DNA from 2 places in the Pseudoalteromonas sp. SR45-1 genome. Region 2 is predicted to be linked to the other one. Evidence: predicted binding sites of a transcription regulator. Region 2 holds the regulator's gene; the other holds the start of a gene.
The links. Region 2 encodes LexA, which represses DNA repair genes until DNA is damaged. Its sites were predicted from a motif close to TACTGTATNNNNATACAGTA; they were not measured.

Region 1 (8,926 bases), on a different contig from region 2:
TTATGAAGCCAACCACATAAAAATACTGCCAAGTTTAATTGGCTGCTATGTGCCATGAGCGGTCATTCAAGCGTAACTCGTTTCTGCCCCTTTCTGCGTTAGTTTGATTACTCGGTGGCAGATCGAGCCAGTGACATCGAAGTACTTTTCCTCATGGGTGGCGATTGAGGGGCTGTGCTCGGAGTCTCCCATAGATACGCAAATTGCACTTCAGATATTGCGATCCCAAAAAACGCATAACGATGCGTTTTTTGGTGTGTAGGTGTTGGGTTATAATTGATACTTAGCCTGCCATCTCATAACACGCGCTTTGTCACGATTTTCATAGGCCTGAATCGCTGGTAATAGTTCTAAGTTGAACTCTCTTTCGTTGTCATTAGCTATCGCCGTGAGAAGCATTGTGTACCAGGCTGTAATTCCCCCCTGAGGTGGTGACTTAAACTTTGGAAAGCGAGGAGTAACACCTTCTCCATCTATCCATTCATTTGGCAAATCGGGTCTGAGTATCAATGCTCGTCCAAGACCAATGGAGTCCGCTGCATTTATAGATAAGGCATCTATTACCTGCTCCCGTTTTTTAAAACCGCCAGTCACTACTAAAGGAATACTTGTTAAGCTTTTAGCCTTTATTGCAAAGTCAATGAAGTACGGGCCGCTTGAAGCACTGTCAGAGCTGGATTTTGCTCCAGGAAAATAAGAACCGCCGCTTATCTCAATCAAGTCGATAGACGTTTTATTAAGGATGCGAATAACTTCTAGAGCGTCGTCTTGAGATAATCCTCCTTCTAGTTGATCAGAAGAGTTCATCTTGATGCCAATAGGAAAAGTCCCCCCCACCGCATCTCGGACTTTCTCTATTATCTCTATAACGATTCTGCTACGTGCTTGTATTGAACCGCCATATTGGTCTTTGCGGTGATTGAATAGCGGAGACAGAAATTGGCTAAGCAGAAAACCATGACCTGCATGTATCTGAACACCTGTGAACCCTGTTTTTTTAGCTATCTTCGCAGCTCTGGCATACACATCTGGCAATAAAGATACTTCTTTCTCTGACATACCTGCACATTCAAATTCACTTATCTTAAGAGGTGATGGACCTTTGGGCTGGCTAAGTAGTTTGTAAGCCAGTCCTCCTGCATGACCTAACTGAGGCCATATGTGGGCATCATTAATCGATGCGCGGGAGGTTAACATTTGTAAATCTTTTAGGTTGGATTGATTAGTTAATACCAGGTTTCCTGGTTTTTCAGGGAACCTGGGATCTACCTGCACTTCACCAATGACGGATAACCCAATACCACCCTCTGCCCATCGTTCATAGAGTCGAGACTGAGCTTCAGTAGGGTTCCCTTCACCGTCAGCGAGTGAGTCAGACATTGCTGACTTTATTAGACGGTTTTTGATGACTGCGCCACAAGGGAGCTCTAAAGAAGGATCAAGTAAGTTCGCGGTGTGTAATGGCTGGGTCATATCTACCTCTCGGGGCACCAATACTTATGTACGGTGTTAATTAATAACGGTAGAGACATTGTCCCCGATTTTTACTAAACTAAAAAGATAGCAATAGTTCAAACACTTTTAAATATTATTTAATAATGAATACATCAGATCTCAATCTATTCATACGAATAGTGGACACAGGCAGCATAACGGAAACCGCAAAACAACTGAGTGTCACTCCTGCGGCAGTCAGCTCTGCGCTTAAAAGACTGGAAAAAAAGTTGGATATACAGCTACTTATCAGAACCACAAGGCAATTAAGGATCACACCTCAAGGCGAACAATTTCTGTTTCATTGTCGCCAGGCATTAGCCAGTTTGGAGCAAGGTCGTATAGCTGCACATCAGACACAAGGTAAGGTGAGTGGTAAGCTAAGGTTGTCCGTTTCATCTGACTTAGGGCGCAATACTCTTTTACACTGGGTAGAAGAGTTACTGGATGAACACCCTTTATTGTCGATTGACCTTACGGTTGGCGATTCAATTTCAGATTTTTTTCTCGACCAAGTTGATATGGCACTTCGTTATGGGAAGCTAGAAGACTCATCGATGGTTTCATTTCATATCGCCACCATGAGCAGGATCACCTGCGCCTCTCCATCCTATATATCTAAACATGGTGAGCTAACGCATCCTAACAGCTTAAAGGAGCATAATTGCTTATTGCACCGTCGAGCTGGTCGCTTATTGAACAGTTGGGAATACGCTGGTCATTCTGGCTCATACAAAGTCAAAGTGGATAGCAATCGAGTCAGCAATGATACTGACATTGTTCGTAAATGGGCTGTTAGTGGTAAAGGGATAGCGTATCGCTCCCAGATAGATGTCCATTCAGAACTTCGGAGTGGGCAACTTGTACGGCTTTTACCAGGCTTTGAATCACCACCTGTTGAGTTAAATCTAATCTGTCCAAGCAGAGAGCAGGTTAGCCCCGCTGTTATTGCTTTTCGGGAACTGCTCAGGAAGAAAGTGGCACAAATCGTTTCGTGATGGTGTTTCGTGGATTAATATACAGTATTGCAGCAAAAAATAATTCACTCCCAAAATCGACCATGCTCGAAACTGTCCAGTTCCGCGCAAACCGACCACCGCTGACAACGGTGGTCTTTGACGTTTTGAGATACGAGAAGTTATCTGAAAGCGGGGTTCTAGGTTATTTACTCTGACGAGCTTTTGTCCAAAAACGAGTTTACCCCTCTTCGGCTTACTTATAGCTTACTCAAAAAACCGCCTTTATGTTAATAACTAAATAGGCTTTTACGCCAGTCTTTAATTAAGAGTATTCCACATAATAATTTTCATGGAACGGTAACACCTCATTAAAAATGAAATCTCGATAATTCATTGTTTTGCTGAAGTAAGAACGATATTAGTTTAGTTAAGCTCTCATTTAACATTTAAATTTCTTGGTAAGTTCTGCAACCTGAATTATACAGTACATATAAACAGTATAGAGGTGCATATGTTTGTTATTCCAATTTTTATAGAGGCCGGTATTACAGGATTTGAGTCTCCTGCAGCAGAATATACAGAGCTTGGGATTTCACTCGATGAACTCATAATAAGGCACCCTAATGCGACATTTATCGGTTTAGCATCGGGTGAATCAATGCAAGATGTAGGGATTTTCGATGGTGACTTACTCGTTGTAGATAGATCTGAAAATGTGAGTACTGGCGATGTGATTGTTGCGAGTTATAACGGGACTTTTGTGTGTAAAATAATAGATAAAACAAACCGTTTACTCATTTCTGCATCTAAAAACTATCAGTCTGTTTATATCTCTGAAGATGATGATTTTAAATTAGAAGGTGTTGTTACTTCGAGCATTCGTCTTCATAAGAATAAAGCCGAGCTGAGTCGATGTTTGCCCTCGTAGATGCTGTTGCTTTTTATGCGAGTGCAGAAAAGGTCTTTGACCCCTCTATTCGCTTTAAACCAGTTGTGGTTCTAACAAATAACGATGGGTGTATTTGCGCCATATGCCCTATTGCCAGAAAACTTAACATTCCTAAATTCCAGCCTTACTTCAAAGTTAAAAACTACCTAGAACAACATAATGTGGTTGTTCGCTCATCAAACTATGAGCTGTATGCTGATTTGAGCGAGCGAATGATGACGGTGATAAACCGCTTTTGTGATGACCACTATGTTTATAGTATCGATGAGTCTTTCCTTCGTTTTACTGGCTTCACTAAAATCATTGATGATTGGGCCGACTTTGGGCAAACAATACGCCGTGCCGTTTGGCGTGAAACCGGTCTACCCGTTGGTGTTGGATTTGGTACGACACCTACGCTAGCTAAAGCCGCCAACCATGCAGCTAAAAAGCTGTCCGGCTATAACGGTGTTGCAGTTATTAACGATGAGCACTCTCGCCAAGCAATATTGACGCGAATGGATGTCACTGATGTATGGGGCATCGGCTCCCGTTTAGGAAAAAAATTTAAGTTCATGGGGATTAACACAGCATGGGAGCTCGCTTGCCAAAACCCTAAAGCCATGAGAAGAATGTTTAGCGTTGTCGTTGAGCGAACAGTCAGCGAATTAAACGGTATTACGTGTTTAAGTTGGGATGAAGTAAAGCAAAATAAAAAAGAGATATACTCTACAAGAAGCTTTGGTGAAAGGGTCTGTGATATAACACCAAAATCAGCTCTCGTTACACATGCTGCCATTGTTGGCCGTAAACTGAGGAAGCAGCACACTTTAGCAAAACGTATCGTTATATTTGCTGCCAGCTCATCTCACGAAGAATTTTATTATAAAAAATCACTTCTTTACGACTTTCCTATACCAACATCGGATACCACCGTTATGGCTAAAGCCGTCTCTGACGTCATAAATGATATTTTTAAAATAAATACGCGCTTTTATCGCTGCGGCATTGGTGCAATAGAATTAGAGAGTGAGTTATTCCAACAGGATGACATGTTTTCTGTCAGTGAAGATAAACCAAGGATGATGGAGTGCTTAGATGCTATAAATAAACGCTATGGCGTGGTCACTTTATCACTCGGCAGTGAAAAGCTTACACAAACGTGGAATATGAAGCGTGCTTTCTTATCACCCCACTACACAACACGATGGTCAGACATCCCTATTATAAAATGCAATTAAATCGGTTATTGTCTATTTATCAACCCTAGTTTTAGACAGTACGTTATTAGTTAAAAAAGTCAGGTATAAGGGATTTAAATGAAAGCGCTAATATTAATACTAACTTTGATGGCCTCCATTAGTGCCTCAGCTCACAGTGGTCGAACGAATTCAGAGGGTTGCCATAGCGATAAAAAGCGAAACGAATATCACTGCCATAGCAGTAAAAGCAAGCCAACATCCAGTACGCCAAATATAAGACTTCGCGGTTGGCTCGCTTACTTATAATAGAAAAGATTGGCCACACTGGGTTGATGCCGATAATGACTGCCAGGATGCAAGGGCTGAAATACTTATTAGAGATTCAAAGTCACCAATTAAATTTAAACGAAATAAGCCCTGCAACGTTTCTTGGGGTGAATGGATAGACCCATACACTGCTCAAACGTTTTATAAAGCCTCAGATATCGACATTGACCATATTGTACCTTTATCCCATGCCCATGAAATGGGGGGTAAACATTGGACTAAAGAGCAAAGAAGATCGTTTGCCAACGACTTTGAAAACCTTTTAGCTGTGGAAGACAACGCCAACCGATCTAAAGGCGCTCAGCCGCCAGATAAGTGGATGCCCCGAAATAAGCACTTTCATTGCGAGTACCTAAATTAATGGAAATACATAAAAGATAAATATGAGCTCAAAGAAAGTTTTAACGAAAAAACGTTTATAAACAATCTAATTAGTTCAAATGGTTGCAACTTAAAAACATATGCGCCTAACGTAGACATCTCTAATTAGTCGCCAATTCAAACTTAGTTGACCATTACAACTATATATTAGTAACGTCTATATATAATGATTCATCTATATTCGAAGATGATACTGTTGCTTCACTAAACTCGTAAGCGTCACGCTCACCATCTCTTGCTAATGGCAAATTAATAAAATCGAATAAATCTTTGTCAGCTAACTGGCTTGGGCTAATGTTTTGAATAGATTTAAATATACTTTCAACACGGCCTGGTGACTCTTTATCCCAATCGATTAACATCCCTTTAATCGACTGCCGTTGCAGGTTTTCTTGTGAGCCGCATAAATTACAAGGAATTATAGGGTAGGCTTTGTGTTCAGCGTAGGTAATGAGATCTTTCTCTCGACAGTAAGATAAAGGACGAATAACGACATTGCGGCCGTCATCTGAACGTAGTTTTGGAGGCATCGCTTTCAATCGAGAACCATGAAACATATTTAAGAACATAGTTTCTACAATATCATCCATGTGATGACCAAGTGCTAGCTTAGTCGCACCAATTTTTTCTGCAAATGAGTATAAAGTACCACGACGAAGACGAGAGCAAAGGCCACAGGTAGTTTTACCTTCCGGAACTTTTTCTCGAACAACTGAATATGTATCTTTGTCCACTATATAATAAGGAATTTCTAATGTCTCAAAGTACTCTGGCAAAATATGTTCAGGAAAACCAGGTTGTTTCTGATCTAAGTTAACCGCGATGACATCGAACTTTATTGGGGCTGACTTCTGAAGCTGCAATAAGATGTCAAGCATAGCAAATGAGTCTTTCCCTCCACTTATGCAAGCCATCACAACATCCCCATCTTCAACCATATTATACTCAGTTATAGCATTGCCAACATTTCTTCTGAGTCTTTTTTGAAGTTTATTTAGTTCAAGCGTATCTTTTCTGGTATCTTGTAAGTTCATTGGTCTTGCCCGCACGGCCAGTGTGACTGGCAGTTATACATAAGTAGAAGTTTGGCGCGGATTATAAGGCATTTAGTGCGTAGATGAAATATTCTATAGATACAAAATAGAGTGAATTTGGGCTTGTTAATAGATGTGGTTCTTGAACTAGTACCTATAGTTTTTATTAGTTAAATGACTAAATGTATCTAACCTAAACTTGTATAAGCTAGTATTATGTGTATTTCTTTTGCCTCCGATATCAAACATAGTAACAATATTTTCTTTAGTATTTATGAACTGCTCGAAATTGGGGCCATATATACCTTTAAGTAGTTCAAATTTATCATTCATTGAAATATATTCTCGCTTTATAGAACCTTTCTGATACTCCGCCTCAAGCTCAAATAATATAATGTTATTATTGAACTTAGCGCAACCACTTAAATTAATCAAAGGCGGCTTATCTAATAAAGGTGCAAAACTAAATACCCTATAGCCCCTAGTTCCGGCAATAAGTGGATGCATGTTTTTCAAATAAGTGTCTATAGACTTTTTAAACTTCTGATTACAAAAGTTACACGCAGGAATTAAATTGTATAGTGTGGTTGCTAAAAAAGGGTATTTACTTTTAGGGTAAAAATGGTCTAAATCGGCTCTAGCTATAACATTTCTACCTAAAGTGGTTTCGATATCTCTTTTATTACAATAAGGGCAAATCTCCAAAGAGCTTGATTCAATTATTTCTTGCCCTAATTCAGCTCTCAGAGCTTCATAATTAAATATTTTTTCTAGTTTATGAAACCACAACGGGTATTTGTTTCGAACAACTTTTGGTGTAGCTGAAATGCCTAAGTGTATATTTCTTATTCTACAACATACATGGTAGATTTTTATTGAGGTTGTTGCATTTATAAGTTCTGCATAAAAGTAATTAGATAATATAGATGATTTTTCGTTGCGAATTTTTCCCAATTCAATGATAAATTTAGCTTTTAATGCAAAAACAGAGTTTCTATCTGTAATAGTTTTTGATTTAATCAAAGAGACGTCAAAATTTAAATCATAACTTCTAAAGTTAAAGTATGGATTAAATCTATCTGCAAGAAGAGGATAATTTTCATAAACCTCATTTATTTTTCGGCTTAAATTTTTTGGAGAACAAAATATTAAGCTTAAAAGAAATGATTCGCTGAATAAAGCACTGTAAAAATTTGAACTAATCTGACACTGATTCATCATCTCTGCATATACGGCTTTTTGATGTAATAAAGCATTTTTTAAAAAATTAGAGTTTTTTAATTTATTGCTAAAGCCTTCAGGAAAAGAGTATTTAAACTTAATCATCTAACAAAGATTCCTGAAGTGATTTATTACATATTTTATAAGCTAGATTCAATTGTTCTCTTGTTAACGGTATGCCTGTGAGCTTTGCATCTATAAGCGCTTGAAGCTTTGATCTTGAGTGCTCCCCGTACGTAGAATCAAGGTGCATACCTTCCAAGTAAAAGTCTGATAACTTAGTTCCAAACCCTAGTGAATTACTAATAACTGTTTTTCCAGCTACAACTTTTAAAGCTAAGATATCTTCAGGTAAAAAATCGCCAATTATAAGTGGAGAATGCGTAGTTATAATAAATTGTGTCTTTGACTCGTAACCGATACTTTTTATTAATTCTATTAGTTCAAAAATAAATTTCCGTTGCCATTCTGGGTGTAAATATAGATCAGCTTCATCAATTAAAAATAACTTAAATTCAGGTGGCTCATCTGCTATCAAACAACTAAAAATAGATGAAAATAAACTTGTCTTAGCAAACTCTCCACTGCTCAAGCCTTGCCAACCATGATCAATATTTTTTTGGAGGTAATCTGGGAGTTTATCAATTTGTTCTGAAACATAAAGAATATCAAGAGGCTCTTTTACTTTCACTTGTTCTAATCCTGAATAATTTGGAAAGTGAATGAGACTACCTGTAGGAAAATATTCATAAAGACTAAATTTTAAATCTCGGAAAGGTTCATCAAGATCAGATCTATAAGCCACAATATCATGAATATCATTCTCAAATACAACCGATAAATCTACGCAACTGATGTTTCTAACAACCTCAAGTAAAATATCTAAGTCCTTTTCTACAGCCTCTTCAAACGTTGTGCATAAATTGACGATAGAGTGATAGTTTTTTTTATCTATTGAAGTATTAATAGTTATGGCTTTTTCTATTGTTTCTGTAATACACCTCCGTATATTCAGGCGTGAACTAACGTTGTTAATTTTAAGCGAATGAGTTTCGAAAAAAAGCTTATTAACTAAAGCCATACAAAGATCAGCAGATAAACTTTGCTCAATATCAATCTTTTGAATATTATACCTGAAGATATTCAAAATTCCCTTAGCTAATATTGCCGCAGAAGTTGTGTCATCTAGTTTAGAGTCAGGAGGGACTAAGACAGCCAATGCTTCCCCATCATAAACATACGATGAAAAATTATTTAAGAAAAGATCGCTTAATTCATCAGTCAAACCTTGCAGGGGACCAGGAATATCGCTAGGCTCTCTAATAGAGCCTAGAGAAGAGAAAAGCTCATCTACTTCTGAAACAGAGAGTTTATATTTTT
Region 2 (8,926 bases):
AATTCGACGCGGCATACCAGCAAGCCCTACAAAATGCATAGGAAAAAACAGTACGTTCACGCTCACCAGCGATAGCCAAAAATGCCATTTAGCCAATGTGATATTAAACATATTGCCCGTCCACTTGGGCAGCCAGTAATAAGCCCCCGCCATTATCGAAAATACAGCCCCTGTTACTAATACATAATGAAAGTGCGCCACTACAAAATAAGTATCGTGATATTGAAAATCAGCAGGTGTAATTGCCAGCATCAATCCCGAAAAACCACCCAAGGTAAACAGCACAATAAACGCAATACTAAAAAGCATTGGCACTTCAAAAGTTATTGAGCCTTTCCACATTGTGGCAACCCAATTAAATACTTTTACTCCTGTAGGTACCGATATAAGCATGGTCGCGTACATAAAAAACAACTCGCCAGCGACCGGCATCCCAGTGGTAAACATATGATGAGCCCATACAATAAAGCTCAATAGTGCTATGGAGGATGTGGCGTATACCATTGAGGCATAGCCAAAAAGTTTTTTACGAGAAAAGGTAGGTACTATTGTAGATATAATGCCAAAGGCAGGAAGAATCATAATGTATACTTCGGGGTGACCAAAAAACCAAAAAATGTGTTGGAACATCACCGGGTCGCCACCGCCTGCGGCATCAAAAAAGCTGGTCGCAAAATACTTATCGGTAAGTACCATAGTGACAGCCCCTGCAAGCACTGGCATTACGGCTATTAATAAAAAGGCAGTAATTAACCACGTCCATACAAATAATGGCAACTTCATCCATGTCATGCCTGGGGCACGTAAGTTCACTATGGTTACAATCACATTGATTGCGCCCATTATTGAGCTAATTCCCATAATATGTACGGCAAATACAAACAATGCAGTATTATCATTACTGTATGTTGTGGACAGTGGTGCATAAAAAGTCCAACCAAATGCAGGCCCCCCACCAGGCATAAATAACGATGCCAATAGGATTAGAAACGCAAACGGTAAAATCCAAAAGCTCCAGTTATTCATTCTTGGCAATGCCATATCTGGCGCGCCAATCATGAGTGGTATCATCCAGTTAGCAAGGCCTGTAAAGGCGGGCATAACCGCACCAAACACCATAATTAAACCATGCACTGTGGTCATTTGATTAAAAAAGTGAGGGTCGACCAACTGTAAACCTGGTTGAAATAATTCAGCTCTGATCACCATGGCCATTGCGCCACCAATTAAGAACATGGTCAGCGAAAAAATTAAATATAAACTACCTATATCTTTATGATTAGTTGTGTAAAGCCAGCGTTTAAAACCTTTAGCTGGGTGATGAGCATGATGAGCTTCATTGGCGTTAGGTTGTTCTACTATGCTACTCATTAGTTCGCCTCCACTTTGGCATCAAGTGCCGTCTGTATTTGACTCGGTTGAATAACATCACCCGTATCATTACCCCACGCATTACGTTTATAAGTAATAACCGCAGCTAATTGCTTTATAGATAACTGCTTGGCAAAAGCTTGCATTGCCGTACCGGGTCGTCCATGGATAACTACATCAATGTGATCTTTTATATCGCCAAGCACTATCGGGCTGCCTTTAAGTGCAGGAAATACGCCCGGTAACCCCAAGCCAGTAGGTTGATGACATGCAGCACAATTAGCCATATATACTTGTTCGCCTAAAGTCATTAATTCTTCTTTTGGGAGGGTTTTATCAAGTAATGCGGCATCTGCTAATGCTGCTTTTTGTTTAGCCTGCTTTGCATCTGTAAGCCATGTTTTAAAATCAGCCTCAGATTTAGCGACCACCACAACGGGCATAAAGCCATGGTCTTTACCACACAACTCAGCACATTGGCCTCGGTAAGTACCTTCTTCGTTTATGTTCGTCCATGTTTCGTTTATAAAGCCGGGGTTCGCATCTTTTTTAACTGCAAAATCAGGTACCCACCAAGAGTGAATAACATCGTCAGAAGTCATTAAAAATCGTACTTTTTGATTTATTGGCAGTACAAGAGGCTTATCAACCTCAAGTAAGTAGTTAGGATTTTTATCTGCAAGATTCGCGATTTCATCTTGCGGGGTAGATAAAATAGAGTAGAACTCTACATCTTCGCCCATATATTCATAATGCCATTTCCATTGCGAACCCGTAATTTTAATAGTGAGATCAGCTTTGCTGGCATCTTCCATTGCAATTAGGGTTTTAGTGGCTGGTACTGCCATAGCAATTAAAATAACAAACGGAATTGCAGTCCAAAGTATTTCTACTTTAGTGCTTTCGTGAAATTGGGCAGGTACAGCCCCTTTAGATTTACGGTGATGAATAAGTGCCCAAAACATAATTGCGAACACTATCACCCCAATCACACAACATATTATAAATATGGTCATGTGCAGCTGATATACATTATTGCTTATATCGGTTACGCCTTTGCGCATATTGTATTGGCTGTTAGCCAAAACTGGGTGCGAAAAAACACATAATATAAGCCACAAGGTAGAGGTCAGTTTACCCATGTGACGGCTCCTTTGATGCTATTGCGAATGCAAAGCGAAGAGGCATACGGCTTAAACGCCAATTCGTTATTTTTATTTTTTTAGCCAATCTTATTTAATATTGATTGGTTTTGCTGCGCCAACAACGAGTTTGTGTATATTGTGTGTTCTCAAAACTAAAAAGCTGTGAGTTATTATTAGCTCAGCACATTAACAATTAGCTAAAAAACGAACAACAAGCAAGTTTTAGTATAAAAAACAATCAGGTGATATTGAATAATTAATAAAAAATCGGTAATCAACTGGGCAACAGGAAGTTCAAAATATGAGCAAAACAAAGGGGTTTAACGCATTCGGAGGGGGAAAATATAAGTGCAAAAAAGTTTACAGCTTAAATAGTCAGTGGGCTGTTTACGCCCTTTTTTTAGTACAAATTCTAAAACAAAAATGCGTACTAATTAGTACGCATTTATAAAACTGCTTGTTTAAAAGCTATTTTTAAAGTCACATCCAATCAGCGTTTCTTATAACGCCAACGGCTAAGCCTTCAATATTAAAAGACTCATTCTCAAGATCTACTTCAATAGAGTCAAAATCGTCGTTTTCAGCATGAAGTAATACTTTACGACCCGCTTTCTCAAGACGTTTTACAGTTACGTCTTCGTCTAGGCGAGCAACAACAACTTGTCCATTTTCAGCGGTTTGAGTACGATGTACAGCAAGTAAATCACCATCCATAATACCAATATCTTTCATGCTCATACCGTTAACGCGTAGTAAAAAATCTGCAGCCGGTTTAAACATTAATGGATCGATTTTGCAGTGACTTTCAACGTGCTCTTGCGCCAAAATAGGTGAACCAGCAGCAACACGCCCTATAAGCGGTAAACCTAATTGTTCTGGCTCTTCTTCTTCAATTAATTGAATACCACGGCTTGCACCTGGTTTCATTTTAATTGCGCCTTTTTTAGCAAGTGCTTTTAAATGTTCTTCAGCAGCATTGGCACTTTTAAAACCTAATGTTTGCGCTATTTCAGCACGTGTAGGAGGCATACCAGTGTCTTTAATAAAAACTTTAATTAGTTCGAGTATTTGAGCTTGGCGGTTCGTTAATGGTCGCATACAACTGGTTTTCCATACAGTACATTTAACTGTGAGTATATACAGTTAAATAAAAATCGCAAATTTAAATTAAGCCTTAAAATAGCTAAAGTAATTTCACTTGTGTACATTTCAAGGATATAACTAAAGCTAAGTTTATAAATGATTAAAAATGCAAAGGAGACATTATGAGTATTTGGTACCAGCCCATCACCTTAGAGCTGTGCAAGCAGTTAGAGCAAGGCGTTAATGGCCAAGGAACATTAATGAAAACTATGGGGATAGAAGTCACAGAAATTGGCGATGATTATTTGGTTGCCACAATGCCGGCAATTCCTGAGCATCATAACCCGATGGGGATGGTACACGGCGGTGCTAACGTTGTACTTGCCGAAACAGTTGCCAGCTATGCCGCTAACTTTGTTGTCGATTTTACTAAATTTTACTGTGTAGGGCAGGAGATTAGCGCAAGTCATTTAAAAGCATCTCGCAACGGCACTTTAACAGCCACGGCTAGAGCATTTCATATAGGTAAACGTAGTTCAGTATGGGAAATAAAAATTACAAATAGCCGCAATGAGCTGTGCTGCGTATCAAAAATGACCGCAGCAGTCGTAGAGCGAAGATAGTTACTTTTCGATTGGGTAAATGGTAATTTCCATACCCGCACCAATCGCAGATATACGCAATAATGTATCTGCATCTAAGGCTTGATTAAAGCACTTAGGAGAAGTCCCTGATTCAAAACCAATATCAAACGTTCTACGTGAACAGCTTAACCATTGCTTTAGCGCGTTACGCGAACACGATTCAATAAGCTCACATATATGGTTTATGGCTTTATCAGGTGTGCTCACCTCACCTGTAGCTTCAATACGCGCTAGTTGACGGTATTCGTCTTTGTCATAATGTAAAATCGTCGCGACTTTTTTCAAGTCCGCCACTAGCAAACTAATATCTTGCTTTGATTCAAGCTCAAGATCTACATTTAAAAATTGAATTTCCGACATCGTTTCGTATTTATCCTCTAATAATTTCATTGCAAACTTTAACGCAGTTTTACCGTTATACCAAATCAACTATGCTCTATTAACCACTTTATATGGATATTTCGCAGCTTTTAAGTATTTTTTAGCATTTAAAGCTGGCTGGATATAAAACATTCAGCTCAATTAAACAGATAAGTCATGTTAGGAATTTAAGTGTAATCTTTTTTATTTTTAAATGATTACAGTAAGCTATAGTTTAAACTGCGACAAAATGTCGCAGTAACTTATCCCATTGATGTAATAAACTAGCTTCTAAAAATAATAAGACTAAAACATGAATAAAAAAATATTTAAACATGCTCGCAAGTTACATAAATGGTTAGGATATTTATTAGCACTACAAATTTTAGCATGGTTACTAGGTGGTTTAATTATGAGTGCAATCCCTCTTGATAAAGTTCATGGGGAGCATCTTGCAACACGTACTCTTAATAACCCATTTACGCAGGCTGATTATGTTGCCTCCCTTGACGATATTGCCTCTCAGGTGGTTAATCCAACACAAATAATTTTTGAGAACTTCTTAACTACACCACTTATTACTGTCTTTAGTAATAACGAGCAGCAAAGCTTCAATGGAATAACAGGCCGACCATTTGAACTGCCAACTAAAATACAAATTACCGCAAATGCTAAAGCACACTTACTTATTGACGCTCAAGTAACAAGCGCTGTACTACTAAAGCAAGGTATGCGAGAAGTTGGATATAAAACCAATGTTTGGCAGGTACAATTTGACGACACATTTAACACAACACTGTACTTGTCAGAAAATAACGGCAAAGTTGTTACCGTTCGCAGCACGCTATGGCGAATATTCGACTTTTTTTGGATGTTACATATTATGGATTACGATGAGCGAGAGGATTTTAATAATCCACTGCTTATTAGCTTTTCAGCAACCAGTGTACTTTTTTGTTTAAGTGGAATATTACTACTTATACAAAATATACGACTAAAACGATTTATCCGAATTAAAAATAAGAATAAATCAAAGTAGTCATATTGGTTTTTGAGAGCTAGCGCCCACTTATCAAAGAGTAAATAAGCCTAGGGCTTATTTTATTCCAAGTGCTTAAATCGACTCAAATGTCGCTTTAACATTTCGTTTTCGAAAATCAACTCATCACGCTCATCCAGCAATTGTAAAACTAAAGCTATTGCCGACCAATCTAACGAAAAGTCATGTTGGATGCGGGCCGCTTTTTTAACTAAGGTCACTGCAGATACCGTAAATTGCCACTGCGTAACATGATCCCCCTCAATTGGAACCGCAATATTATGCTCAACTAGCTCATATAAAATTGCTTCGCTAATATCACTGCTCAAACATAGCTCTTTGCTAGTAAGTAAATCGTCTTTTTGTGTCACGATAATTTGCATTATGGCTTGCTCCAGTTATTACGGGGATCAAAGTGAGCTTTTTTGGCTAATTCTTCCCACAGTTTTTTACTGGCATCATCAACAGATGTTGGATTAACAATTTTAAGCACAGCAAATAAATTACCTTTAGCTTTTTTACTCATTAATCCCTTACCTTTAATACGCAAGCGTTGACCAGACTGACTATTAGAAGGAATAGTTAATTGGATGTTTCCTGTCAACGTAGGTAAATTTAGCTTTGTACCAAGAGCCGCTTCCCATGGTGCAAGAGGGACAACTATATTTAGGTTATGACCTTCAACATCAAATAATGGGTGAGGCACTAAACTAATTTGTAAATACAAGTCGCCATTTTGCCCATTAGCTGACCCTAATCCGCCTTGCCCTTTTAGTCGAATTCGCTCGCCATTTACTGAGCCTGCAGGAATTTTCACTTTAAGTGATTTTTTAATTTCAGTGACACGGCCACTGCTGTCTCGCTGCGGTAACATAAACTCAACAGGCTTAACGGTATCAACTAAAGTCTCTTCAAGAAAAATTGGGAACTCTATTTCCACATCTTGTCCTTTTTGCGCGCGAGCGGCGTTACTTCTGCTCTGCCCGGAACGATCGAATCCACCAGCTCCGCCAAACATTGAATTAATAAAGTCAGAAAACTCTTGGTCGGTTTGAGGATCGCTTTGCTGATAATTACTTTGCGAAGAGGCATTGTTACCACCATAATGGCCTTGCTGTTGACGAGCACGATTTTGTTGGTGACGACGTAACTCGTCGTATTTAGTGCGTTCTTCTTTGTTATGGATGACTTCGTAAGCTTCTGCTATTTCTTTAAACTTATCTTCTGCTTGAGGCTCTTTGCTTACATCTGGGTGATATTTTCTGGCTAACTTTTTATAAGCAACTTTAACCGCTTTATCATCTGCATCAGGCGATATTCCAAGCACTGCATAATAATCAACAAATTTCATTTGCAATCCAAATCCTCATATTGAGTAAGCTTTAAGCATACTCCTTAACGGGTAACCTTGTGTGGTTAAAATACGATAAATATTGAGAAATAAATGAATAGTGAAAGTAACTTTGAGTAAAAAAATTAATCAGGCACTTTTTATTAATATAAGCGTAGGCCTTAAGCTAACTTTATCTTTTATCTTCAGGGCTTTAAACTGCCTATTCCTGTAGTTCACATTTGTGATGGATATGACTCGATTTATTCTGGCCTTATTGGCTTGTTGTGTGTGCGTTTCGGTATCAGCCGAACAATTTACCCGTTTTTCAACGGCTAAAAGACATTTAATTAAAACCCTACCTGACAACGCCAAAAGCATTTACTGCGGTTGCGACATTAAAAAAGAAGGCAAAAAACTCGTTCCTGACCCGTCTAACTGTGGTTACATTCCTCGAAATACCCTTACCCGCTCAGGTAAAGTAAATGTGCGAGCACTACGCATTGAGTGGGAGCACATTGTTCCGGCGTGGGAATTTGGTCACCAGCTACAATGCTGGCAAGATGGCGGGCGTAAAAACTGCCGTAAAGTAAGTGCTAAATTTAGAAAAATGGAAGCTGATATAAATAACTTAGCGCCAGCTATTGGCGAAATTAATGCCGATCGCTCTAATTATCGTTTTGGTATGCTTAGCGAAAACGCCACACAATATGGTCGTTGCGAAGTAAAAGTAAACTTTAAGCAACGTGTAGTTGAACCGCCTGTTTATGCACGAAAACGTATAGCTGACACCTACGCTTACATGCAAAAAACATACGGTTTAAAAATCTCTGATAAACAGCAAAAGTTATTTAATGCATGGCAAAAGCAAGCATTCGCAGATACAAGTAGTGCGAGCAAGCTCTAAGCTTTAACACTCATTTACATAAATCAAAGTTATAAATGTTGAATAAACGAGCGAGTGTTGTAATATTTTAAACAACTTATTTACAAAAAAGCCCTTAACTATGTTTAAAAATAATAAAACCTCGCTTGCCATTTTCACTGCATTTGCGGGCTTTGCTTTGACCGGTTGTGGCGGCGGCGGTAGCGGTATCGACTCAGCCCCTGTAGTTACAACACCTGTTAGTAGCAGTCCAACATGGACTGCGGGTGTATTTGAACCCTCTAACGATTTAAAAAACTTTTGCGAAACCCCGCGTACGGGTAACGATCCCTTTAATAACAACGAGCCTTACCCAGATCAAGCCGGTTCTGCCCTTTACGAAAAACTCTGGCTTCGCTCTTGGAGCGACGAAACCTACCTTTGGTATGATGAGATTGCCGATAACGATCCTGAAAGCTTTGCCACAGTAGCCGATTATTTTGCCCAATTAAAAACAGAGCAGCTTACCGACTCAGGGGCAAAAAAAGATAACTTTCATTTTTCAGAACCTACTGAAGATTACTTTCAAGAAGCGCAATCGGGCGTTACTTCTGGTTACGGTATAAATTGGGCGTTTATTGGCGATACAGCCGACCGTATTTTACGCGTCGCTTATCTTGAAGATGATTCACCTGCAAGCCAAATAGGCTTTCAACGTGGTGATACTGTACTTTCAGTTGACGGTGTTAGCATTAATACCAATACACAGTCGGGTGTAGATACGCTTAACGAAGGTTTATTTAGTCCTACTAACGGCGACTCACATACTATTGTTGTACGCAGTAACGATGGCGCCGAAAAAACATTTAATGTAACCGCTGGCAATATTGAACAAACACCGGTTCAAAATGTTAAAACGATTACAACCGCAAATGGTTCAAGCGTGGGTTACATGCAATTTAATAGTCATATAAGCATTGCCCAAGAAGGGCTTATTGATGCAGTAAATAAGTTTAAAACCGATGGTATTGATGAGCTTGTAATCGACTTTAGATATAACGGTGGTGGTTTATTAGCACTGTCGGCACA

Region 1: a site for LexA is predicted at 2,934-2,953, ahead of H5089_RS18040 (LexA family transcriptional regulator). Genes of this name have one in related genera too.

Annotation. Positions count from the first base shown of each region.
Region 1 is NZ_JACJDR010000021.1:34,177-43,102, reverse strand. Features, by position in the region: gene H5089_RS18050 (NADH:flavin oxidoreductase/NADH oxidase family protein) at 271-1,473, opposite strand; gene H5089_RS18045 (LysR family transcriptional regulator) at 1,599-2,492, shown strand; gene H5089_RS18040 (LexA family transcriptional regulator) at 2,965-3,381, shown strand; gene H5089_RS18035 (Y-family DNA polymerase) at 3,366-4,622, shown strand; gene H5089_RS20500 (YHYH domain-containing protein) at 4,701-4,889, shown strand; gene H5089_RS18025 (HNH endonuclease family protein) at 4,951-5,271, shown strand; gene ttcA (tRNA 2-thiocytidine(32) synthetase TtcA) at 5,432-6,325, opposite strand; gene H5089_RS18015 (HNH endonuclease) at 6,473-7,651, opposite strand; gene H5089_RS18010 (AAA family ATPase) at 7,644-8,926, opposite strand, start outside.
Region 2 is NZ_JACJDR010000025.1:33,870-42,795, forward strand. Features, by position in the region: gene ctaD (cytochrome c oxidase subunit I) at 1-1,371, opposite strand, end outside; gene coxB (cytochrome c oxidase subunit II) at 1,371-2,513, opposite strand; gene lexA (transcriptional repressor LexA) at 2,997-3,614, opposite strand; gene H5089_RS19165 (PaaI family thioesterase) at 3,782-4,222, shown strand; gene H5089_RS19170 (hypothetical protein) at 4,223-4,603, opposite strand; gene H5089_RS19175 (hypothetical protein) at 4,917-5,642, shown strand; gene H5089_RS19180 (chaperone modulator CbpM) at 5,705-6,025, opposite strand; gene H5089_RS19185 (DnaJ C-terminal domain-containing protein) at 6,025-6,993, opposite strand; gene H5089_RS19190 (endonuclease) at 7,226-7,879, shown strand; gene H5089_RS19195 (S41 family peptidase) at 7,980-8,926, shown strand, end outside.